DNA from 3 places in the Streptomyces sp. NPDC032091 genome. Region 3 is predicted to be linked to each of the others. Evidence: riboswitches for the same ligand, from Rfam matches in the RefSeq annotation. Region 3 holds a riboswitch; each other region holds the start of a gene.
What was found. Region 3 has a riboswitch for cyclic di-AMP ahead of ACZ5NJ_RS12160 (LysM peptidoglycan-binding domain-containing M23 family metallopeptidase). Riboswitches for the same ligand answer to the same signal wherever they lie in the genome.

Region 1 (3,263 bases), on a different contig from region 3:
CCGCCACGCACGCCCCCGCGTGCCGCCGCGTGGTGACGAACCCCTCGGACTCCAGCGTGCGCAGCGCCTCGCGCACCGGGACCCGCGAGACCCCGTACCGGCGGGCGAGCACCTCCTCGGTCAGCCGGCCGCCCGGCCCGAAGAATCCGGAGACGATATCGTCGCGAATGGCTGTGCACACCGCGTGCGCCGGAATACGCAAGGCCGGACCTCCGCTGGGTTTCGCTGGGTTTCGTTCCGATCGACCGTGCCGCCTGCGACTCTATGACAACACGCGGAGATTTCCGAGAACGCCCGGAAATCCGGAAGGAAGAAACCGGAAAACGACAGAAGGCCCCGGCTCGGAGAGCCGGGGCCTTCTTCACGAAGTCGGGTCAGATGCCGACACCGTGCTGGCGCAGGTAGGCCAGCGGGTTGATGTCCGTGCCGTACGTGGCACCGGTGCGGGCCTCGAAGTGCAGGTGCGGGCCGCTGGAGTTGCCCGTGGAGCCCGACAGGCCGATCTGCTGGCCGGCGGTGACGGTCTCGCCGACCGAGACGTTCAGCGACATCATGTGCCCGTACTGAGTGTAGGTGCCGTCGTTGTGGCGGATCACGACGTTGTTGCCGTAGGCGCCGCCCCAGCCGGCCTCGACGACGGTGCCCGAGCCCACGGCGTGGACGGAGGTGCCCTCGTCGGCGTGGAAGTCGATGCCCGTGTGGCTGCCGGAGGACCACATGCCGCCGCCCGCGCCGTACTGGGTGCTGACGTAGGAGCCGTCGACCGGGGCCACGAAGGTGTTGGCGCGCTTGCGGGCCTCTTCCTGGGCGGCCTTCTCGGCGGCCTCGCGCTCGGCCTTCTCCTTGACCTCGGCGACGCGCTTCGCCTCCTGGGCGCGCACCTTCGCCTCGGCCTCGGCCTGCGCCTGGGCGGCGACGGACTCGGCGGCGGTCTGCTGGGTCGCGGCCTGGACCTCGATGTCGTCCTGGAGGCCGTCGGCGACGACGACGGCGTTCAGCGCGCCGGTGTCCTCCGGGGACGGGCCGCCGTGGGAGTCGGCGGCGAAGGCCGGAGCGGCCAGGGTGGCGACCACACCCGTGGTGGCGAGGGCCGCGATGCCGGCGTAACCGGCGGTCTTGCGGCTCAGACGGCTCGAACCACGGTGCTTGCCGGTAGCGGCTGTACGACTGCCGAACGCCATGGAGGGGGTGATCCTTTCCTTCCTTCTCGCCTACCGGGTTAGCTGACGGGTTCGGAGCAGGAAGGTCTCCTACGGCCCCCCTCTGACGAGGCGGTCCGATTCACCCCAGGGACTGATGCGGGTCCCCGGCTCCCCAGGCTCGCGCCTGACGGGGACTCGGCGATCGCTGCCCGGTGCCGCGGGTGCGGCTGGCACAACTGACGGACAGCACGCCTGACGCTAGGCGGATCATCAGTCAATCGCCAAACAGACGAGCGGATTTGTTGCGTACGCCACACCGCATACCTGCAACCACACCACTAAACGGACAAAGGGGGCCCGATGGATGCTCCACCGGGCCCCCTCGAAAACCAGCCGACCGCAGGTCAGTTGGTGACGACCGTGACCTCACCGATGCCGAGGGCCAGGACCGGCTCCTCGATCTGCGCCGCGTCCCCCACGAGGACCGTCACCAGCCGGTCCACCGGGAAGGCGCTCACGACCGCCGAAGTGGCCTCCGCCGTACCGGTTTCGGCCAGCCGCGCGTACAGCCGCGCCTGGTAGTCGTCCGGCAGCTCCTGCTCCACCTGGTCGGCCAGGGTCCCGGCGACCGAGGCGGCCGTCTCGAACTTCAGCGGGGCCACGCCCACCAGGTTCTGCACCGCCACGTCGCGCTCGGCGTCCGTCAGCCCCTCGGCGGCCAGCGTGCGCAGCACCTGCCACAGGTCCGCCAGCGCGGGACCGGTGTTGGGGGTGTCCACCGAGCCGCTGATGGCGAGCATCGAGGCGCCCTTGCCGTCGGCCGTGGAGCGCAGCACCTGGCCGAAGGCGCGCACCCCGTAGGTGTAGCCCTTCTCCTCGCGCAGCACCTTGTCCAGGCGGGAGGTCAGGGTGCCGCCCAGGCAGTAGGTGCCGAGGACCTGCGGGGCCCAGACGATGTCGTGCCGGTCCGGCCCGATCCGGCCGATCAGCAGCTGCGTCTGGACCGCGCCGGGCCGGTCCACGATGATCACGCGGCCCGTGTCGTCGGCCGTCACCGGCGGCACCGGCAGCGGCGCGGCGGTGCCACCCGTCCAGGCGCCCAGGGTGTCGGCGAGGACCGCGTCCAGGTCGATCCCGGTCAGGTCGCCGACGACCACCGCGGTGGCCGTGGAGGGGCGTACGTGGGCCTCGTAGAAGGCGCGTACGGCGGCGGCGTCGATCCGCGCGACCGTCTCCTCGGTGCCCTGGCGGGGGCGGGACATGCGCAGCGTGGCCGGGAACAGCTCCTTGGAGAGCTCCTTGGCGGCGCGGCGCTGGGGGTTGGCCTGCTCGTGCGGGATCTCGTCGAGCCGGTTGCGCACCAGCCGGGAGACCTCGCCGTCGTCGAAGGCGGGGGCGCGCAGCGCCTCGGCGAGCAGCCCTAGCGCCTTGGGCAGGCGGGAGGCCGGGACCTCCAGGGAGACCCGCAGGCCGGGGTGGTCGGCGTGGGCGTCGAGGGTGGCGCCGCAGCGCTCCAGCTCGGCGGCGAACTCCTCGGCGGAGTGCTTGTCGGTGCCCTCCGACAGGGCCCGGGCCATGATCGTGGCCACTCCGTCGAGGCCCGCGGGCTCGGCGTCGAGCGGGGCCGCGAGGTTGACCTCGACCGCGACGACCTGCTGGCCGGGGCGGTGGCACCGCAGCAGGGTCAGGCCGTTGCCGAGGGTGGAGCGCTCGGGGGCGGGGAAGGCCCACGGCTTGGCCTCGCCGGCCTGCGGACGCGGGTGGAAGGTCATCGTGACGGCTGCGGTGTCGCTCACTGCTCCGCCCCCTCGTTCTCGTCGCTCTCGTCGTTCTCTTCGGAACCGGTCAGCGGCTCGTAGACCAGGACCGCGCGGTTGTCGGGGCGCAGCCGGGCGGCGGCCACGGCCTGCACCTCCTCGGCGGTGACGTCCAGGACGCGCCGCACGGCGGTCAGCGCCAGCTGCGGGTCGCCGAACAGCACCGCGAAGCGGCACAGTTCGTCGGCGCGGCCGGCGACGGTGCCCAGCCGGTCCAGCCATTCGCGCTCCAGCTGCGCCTGCGCCCGCTCCATCTCGTCGGCCGTGGGGCCCTCGGCGGCGAACCGGGCGAGCTCCTCGTCGA
Region 2 (3,263 bases), on a different contig from region 3:
TCCGCTTCACAGTCCCGAACGCCTGAGGCGGGTGCGAAGCCCGGCGGGGGCGGCGGAACTGACCGGAATTCAGTACTCGGCCGAACTTGTGACATCCGTTCGAAGGCGGCTAGGTTCTGCCGTTACCCCGCCGTTATACGAAAGGTGCAGGCTCATGCTTCCCGGGAACGGCCGCCACAGACGACCCCGTCAGGTCCCCGCCATCGTCGTCACCGCCGGAGTCACCGGCTCAGCGCTGGCCCTGCCGCTGCTCGCCGCCACGGGCGCGAGCGCGGCCGACACCACGACGTGGGACAAGGTCGCCGACTGCGAGAGCGGCGGCACGTGGAGCGCCAACTCCGGCAGCGGAGCCTACGGCGGCCTGCAGTTCACCCTGGAGCAGTGGAAGAGCGCGGGCGGACTGGAGTACGCCGAGCGCCCCGACCTCGCGAGCCGCTCGCAGCAGATAGCGGTGGCCGAGCGGGTGCTGGAGTCCCAGGGCCCCGAGGCGTGGCCGCTGTGCTCGGCGTCGGCCGGGCTGTCGAAGAACGGGCCGAAGCCGGACGTGGACACGGGAACCTCCAAGACCCCCGGGCCGGTCGGCGCCACCCCGGTCCGGCCGGACTTCTCGGTGCCCGCCACGGGCAAGGGCGGTGCCTCCACGGACTTCGGGGCGCCCACCCCGGCACCCGGCGCCCCGGCTGCGGGCGTCCTGCCCGACTTCCCGCTGGGAGCCTCCAGCGGACTGCCCGTCATGCCAGAGCCGGACTACTCCGTGCCCACCACCCCGACCACCGGCCCCACCTCCCCGACCACCGACCCGACGAACCCGGGCAACCAGAACAACTCGAACAACCAGGGCAACCAGAGCAACCAGGGCAACCCGAACGGCCAGGGCAACCAGGGCAACCAGGGCAACCAGGGCAACTCCAACAACCAGGGCAACCCGGCCAATCCGGCCACGGCCACCCCCACCGCCCCGGTCGACCCGACGGCCCCGGCCACCCCGGGCGCCACGCCCTCCCCGTCGCCCACCGCGGCCGCCGACGGTGGCGGCAAGCACCGCGGCCCCGCCGCGATCGAGGTGCCCGCGGCCCCTGGCACGGCGTCAGCGGCCGCCGAGCCCACGTACACCGTGAAGCCGGGCGACAACCTGGCGGCCATCGCGGACGCCAACGGCCTCAAGGGCGGCTGGAGCGCCCTCTACAAGGCCAACGAGCAGGTCATCGGGACGGACGCGGACCTCATCAAGCCCGGTCAGAACCTGGATCTAACCAAGAAATAGGGGTAGTTCGGGCAGCCATTACGGGCTGAATGTCCGTTATCGGCAAGTGAGACATGCATCTCTTCCGGACAACTGGCGTGTCTCGTTCCGGAACTTCCGCAAACCCCGCCCCGACCTGCGCAAACGCGCTTCCGAGGAACGCAAGTAGGCCGGTTTCTCCCCAAAATCACACGTTGAACATCGGGGAGAGACCTGCCTACCTTCTGAGTCGCCCGCCACCGCGGGCTCCTTCGACCGCATCGCCGAATCCTGCCGGCGGCCGGAGGGAACAGTCGTCGCGCAAGCGCCGTTGGCAGGAGCGGGGGAACCAAGGTAGTTGCCGGGAAAGGCCGTTGAGAGACGGCCCGCGTACCGGCTAGGGGTGAAGACGCGCAACTGCGCGGCCGGGCAACTCATCCGCCCGAACCCGACAGCTCACCTCGAAGGCGTCGGTGAGGAGAACTCCATGCTGCTTTCCGGCAAGGGCAAGCACCGCCGCGGCTCCAAGGCCGTCCGTATCGTCACGCTCGCCGGTGTCGCCGGTGTGGCCGTCGCCGCCCCGCTGATGGCGGCCGGCTCCGCCAGCGCCGCGACCGTCTCGGAGTGGGACAAGGTCGCCTCGTGCGAGTCCGGCGGCAACTGGTCCATCAACACCGGCAACGGTTACTACGGCGGCCTCCAGTTCTCCGCGTCCACGTGGGCCGCGTACGGCGGCAAGGCGTACGCCTCCCAGGCCAACCAGGCCAGCAAGTCGCAGCAGATAGCCATCGCCGAGAAGGTCCTCAAGGGCCAGGGCAAGGGCGCCTGGCCGTCCTGCGGCGTCGGCCTGTCCAACTCCGCCTACAACGGCGGCGGCTCGACCACCACCCCGGCCAAGCCGAAGCCGGAGACCAAGCCGGCCCCGGCCAAGCCCGCCCCGGCGAAGCCTTCCGCCCCGAAGGCCGACACCGACACCGAGACCAAGAGCACCGGCTCCGGCTCCGGCAACTGGACCCCGTCCAAGCCGGCCCCGTCGAAGCCGTCCGCCCCGAAGACCGAGACCCCGGCGACCGGCAACGGCTCGTACACGGTCGCGGAGGGCGACACCCTCGGCACCATCGCCCAGGCCAACGGCGTCAAGGGCGGCTGGGAGAAGCTGTTCGACCTGAACAAGGACGTCGTCAAGGACGCCGACCTGATCTTCCCGGGCCAGAAGCTGAAGCTCAGCTGAATTCCCGCGTAACACCCCAGCGGCATCCCGCCGCTGCCCGTGGCACCGACGCCCGGCGCGCAGCCCCTTGCGCGCCGGGCGTCGCCATGTCCGGGGTCGGCCCCCGATATTCCAGGGCTCTATGTCCTGGAAGGCGGGTATTCGGCCCCTTTTTCGTCCCAGGACCCGGGCGGCGGCTGGCCGACCGCCCGGAGCCGGTTAGGCTCTAGTCGGCGAGGCCGTCCCAGGCCCCACGCCACCGCACACCCAGCGTCACATCCCAGAAGGAGATGCTCGTGCCGTCCATCGACGTCGTCGTAGCCCGGGAAATCCTGGACTCCCGAGGCAACCCCACGGTCGAGGTCGAGGTGGGCCTCGACGACGGCAGCACCGGCCGTGCTGCAGTTCCGTCCGGCGCCTCCACCGGAGCGTTCGAAGCCGTTGAGCTCCGCGACGGCGACCCCAACCGCTACCTGGGCAAGGGCGTCGAGAAGGCCGTCCTGGCCGTCATCGAGCAGCTCGGCCCGGAGCTCGTCGGCTACGACGCCACCGAGCAGCGCCTGATCGACCAGGCGATGATCGACCTGGACGCCACCGAGAACAAGGGCTCCCTCGGCGCCAACGCCATCCTCGGCGTCTCCCTCGCCGTCGCGCACGCCGCGTCCGAGGCCTCCGACCTCCCGCTCTTCCGCTACCTCGGCGGCCCGAACGCGCACCTGCTGCCCGTTCCGATGATGAACATCCTCAACGGCGGTTCGCACGCGGACTCCAACGTCGACATCCAGGAGTTCATGATCGCGCCGATCGGCGCGGAGTCCTTCTCCGAGGCCC
Region 3 (3,263 bases):
AAGGCGCTGCTGATCGCCGACGAGGTGCAGACGGGCCTGGGCCGTACCGGGGACTTCTACGCGTACCAGAACGAACCGGGCGTGGAACCGGACCTGGTGTGCGTGGCCAAGGCCCTGTCCGGGGGCTACGTGCCCGTCGGTGCGACCCTGGGCAAGGACTGGATCTTCCAGAAGGTCTACTCGTCGATGGACCGAGTCCTCGTGCACTCCGCGAGCTTCGGTTCCAACGCCCAGGCGATGGCGGCCGGGCTGGCGGTCCTGCACGTCATGGAGGGCGAGGAGGTGGTGGCCAACGCCCGGGCCATGGGCGACCTGCTGCGCGGGAGGCTGGCCGCGCTCGTCGACGAGTACGAGATGCTGCACGAGGTGCGCGGGCGCGGGCTGATGATCGGCATCGAGTTCGGCCGCCCGTCCTCGCTGGGCCTGCGCAGCCGCTGGACGATGCTCCAGGCGGCCCGCAAGGGGCTGTTCGCCCAGATGGTCGTGGTGCCGCTGCTGAACCGGCACCGGATCCTCACCCAGGTCTCGGGGGACCACCTGGAGGTCATCAAGCTGATCCCGCCGCTGATCGTGGACGAGGCGGACGTGGACCGGTTCGTCGGCGCCTTCCGCGAGGTCATGGACGAGGCGCACGGCGGGGGCTCGCTGATGTGGGACTTCGGCCGGACCCTGGTCAAGCAGGCGGTGGGCAACCGCTAGCCGGCCGTGGGGGCCCCGGTCCGCCGGGGCCCCGCGCGGCCTCAGTCCAGCAGCCGGTCCCGCAGTGCCTCCAGCGTCGCCGGGGCGAGTCCGAGGCCCTCGGCCAGGTAGCGGTCGACCCCGCCCCAGTGGGTGTCGATGGTCTCGAACGCGGCGAGGAGGTACTCGGCGCGGGCGTCGAACAGCGGCGCCAGCAGCTCCGCCACCTCGGCGGAGCGGGCCTCCGGCACGTCGCCGCCGCGCCGCATCCGGTAGCGGTTGTGGGGGGCGCCCGACACCAGGTAGTCCGCCAGGATCGCCTCGCGGTCGACTCCGAGCGCCAGCAGGGTGACCGCGACCGACAGCCCCGCCCGGTCCTTGCCCGCCGCGCAGTGCAGGAGCGCCGGCACGCTGCCCTCGGCGAGGGCGTGCACCACCCGGCTGTGCTCGGCGGTGCGGCCGCGGACCATCTCGCGGTACGACGCCGCCATGCGGGCGGCGGCCCTGCCCCCGCCCAGGAGCCCCCGGAGCAGGTCGAGGCCTCCCTCGCGGACCATCCGCCAGAACTCCCCGCCGTCGGCCGGGTCCGAGAGCGGGATGTTCACGTTGCGCACGCCCGGGAGTGCGACGTCCGGGCCCTCCACGGCCTGGTCGGCACCGTTGCGGAAGTCGAAGACGGTGTGCAGACCGAGGGAGGTGAGGAATTCCGCATCGGTTTCGGTGGCATGTGCCAGATGTCCGCTTCGGAACAGTCGTCCCGGCCTGACCCTCCGTCCGTCCGTGGTCGGCAGGCCGCCCACGTCGCGGAAATTGCGCACTCCGGTCATCTCGGGCGCCGGTTCGGGGTGCGCCGGAAGGTCCTGCGGTATCTGCTGGGTCACGTGTGCTCCTCCGTGCGTGCAGCGTGTCCGAATTGCTCTGGTTGGGACCAACTTGCCATGGGTGGACGCGAGATCGGGCCGAACTCCGTGAGCCAGATCATACGGTGACCGTGCGTGCCTGATCGCGAAAGTCGAATTCCCTGGCCGGAACGGCCGTTGCCGGTCCGGAATGGACGCAGGGTGACCGGAATTCCGTTGATCCCTCATACCTGCTATTCCGTCAGGGAATTCACGGCTTGTTGCCCGCGCCCCCGCTGGATTACCTTCGCGAGCGATCCGGGTGGACCGCCTAATCCTGCCGCCGCCCGGGAAACCGCACCCGACAACCACGCGCGGCAGGAGCGGGGGAACCAGGTAGGCCGCCGGACCGGATCGCATCCGGTGCGGCTCGGGGTGAAGCCGTACGCGTACGGCCGGACATCTCCAGTCCGAACCCGACAGCTCACCTCGCAGGCGCCGGAGAGGAAATGCGTCATGCCCGGAAAGGGTAAGCACCGCCGCCCGAAGTCCCGTTCCATATCCCGCGGACTCGCCTTCGCCGGGACCGGGGGCGCCGCCCTCGCGCTGCCGCTCATGGGCGCCGCCGGCGCCCACGCGGCCGCCCCCGCCGCCGTGACCCCGGCCGCGGCCCCCGCCCAGGCCCCGGCGGCGTTCACGGCGGCCGCCCCCGCCGCCGCGCCCGCCGCCGCCCCGTCCGCGTACACCGTCGTGTCCGGCGACTGCCTCTCGACCATCGCGGCCGAGCGCGGCCTCTCCGGCGGCTGGGAGCAGCTGTACGCGGACAACCGCGAGGCCGTCGGCGACGACCCCTCCCTGATCCACCCGGGCCTGCGTCTGACCCTCGGCGGGCAGGCCGCGGCCCCCGCTCCCAAGGCGGCTGCGGCACCGGCCGAGGGATCCTCGACCGGAACTCCGGCGGCCGGTGAGGACGCGGCCGACGCGACGCCCTCCTCTGCCGCCGCCACCGGCTCGGGCGCGGCCGGCGCGTCCGGCGCCGCGCAGCTGAAGGGCGCCGCCGCCCCGTCCCGCGGAATGAAGCAGTCCGCGCCCGCCGCGCAGTCCGCGCCCGCGAGCGCCGCCGGCTTCGTCGCCCCGGTCGGCGGCGGCATCTCCACCCAGTACCGCACCCCCGGCGCCATGTGGTCCTCGGGCTACCACACCGGCGTGGACTTCATCGCGAGCACCGGCACCACCGTCCGGGCCGTCGGCGCGGGCACCGTGGTTTCCGCAGGCTGGGGCGGTGCGTACGGCAACCAGGTCGTCATCCGGCACGCCGACGGCAAGTACTCCCAGTACGGCCACCTGTCCCAGCTGAACGTCTCCACGGGCCAGACCGTCACCGCCGGCCAGACCATCGGACTCTCCGGCGCCACCGGCAACGTGACGGGCCCGCACCTCCACTTCGAGATCCGTACGGGCCCGTCGTACGGCTCCGACATCGACCCGCTGGCCTACCTCCGCTCGAAGGGCGTCAGCGTCTGAGGCCGCCCCGGCGGCGGAGCGCCGGCGCGTGCGGGGCCGGGACCCGAGGGGGGTCCCGGCCCCGCTTGTACTTATTCCTTATCCCCCGCGTGGTATAGATCACGGTCCGTCAACCCCTCATTACGTTGGCGTAGGTTGGCGGCGGGGGTGAAGGATGGGTTCCCGTGGCAGCGACGAAGACGACACTCAAGACCATCGGCTCGTACGCGGCGATCGGGGACA

Region 1: linked by a shared signal. The riboswitch ahead of ACZ5NJ_RS19630 (M23 family metallopeptidase) and the one ahead of ACZ5NJ_RS12160 (LysM peptidoglycan-binding domain-containing M23 family metallopeptidase) in region 3 are both predicted to bind cyclic di-AMP.
Region 2: linked by a shared signal. The riboswitch ahead of ACZ5NJ_RS33435 (transglycosylase family protein) and the one ahead of ACZ5NJ_RS12160 (LysM peptidoglycan-binding domain-containing M23 family metallopeptidase) in region 3 are both predicted to bind cyclic di-AMP.

Annotation. Positions count from the first base shown of each region.
Region 1 is NZ_JBVILR010000011.1:123,246-126,508, reverse strand. It holds gene ACZ5NJ_RS19635 (GntR family transcriptional regulator) at 1-202, opposite strand, end outside; gene ACZ5NJ_RS19630 (M23 family metallopeptidase) at 375-1,181, opposite strand; cyclic di-AMP (ydaO/yuaA leader) riboswitch at 1,195-1,353, opposite strand; gene ACZ5NJ_RS19625 (M16 family metallopeptidase) at 1,547-2,914, opposite strand; gene ACZ5NJ_RS19620 (M16 family metallopeptidase) at 2,935-3,263, opposite strand, start outside.
Region 2 is NZ_JBVILR010000029.1:84,315-87,577, reverse strand. It holds gene ACZ5NJ_RS33445 (cytochrome P450 family protein) at 1-26, shown strand, start outside; gene ACZ5NJ_RS33440 (transglycosylase family protein) at 155-1,264, shown strand; cyclic di-AMP (ydaO/yuaA leader) riboswitch at 1,539-1,707, shown strand; gene ACZ5NJ_RS33435 (transglycosylase family protein) at 1,710-2,453, shown strand; gene eno (phosphopyruvate hydratase) at 2,723-3,263, shown strand, end outside.
Region 3 is NZ_JBVILR010000006.1:52,742-56,004, forward strand. It holds gene ACZ5NJ_RS12150 (aspartate aminotransferase family protein) at 1-699, shown strand, start outside; gene ACZ5NJ_RS12155 (tyrosine-protein phosphatase) at 741-1,559, opposite strand; cyclic di-AMP (ydaO/yuaA leader) riboswitch at 1,881-2,030, shown strand; gene ACZ5NJ_RS12160 (LysM peptidoglycan-binding domain-containing M23 family metallopeptidase) at 2,034-3,041, shown strand; gene ACZ5NJ_RS12165 (SGNH/GDSL hydrolase family protein) at 3,206-3,263, shown strand, end outside.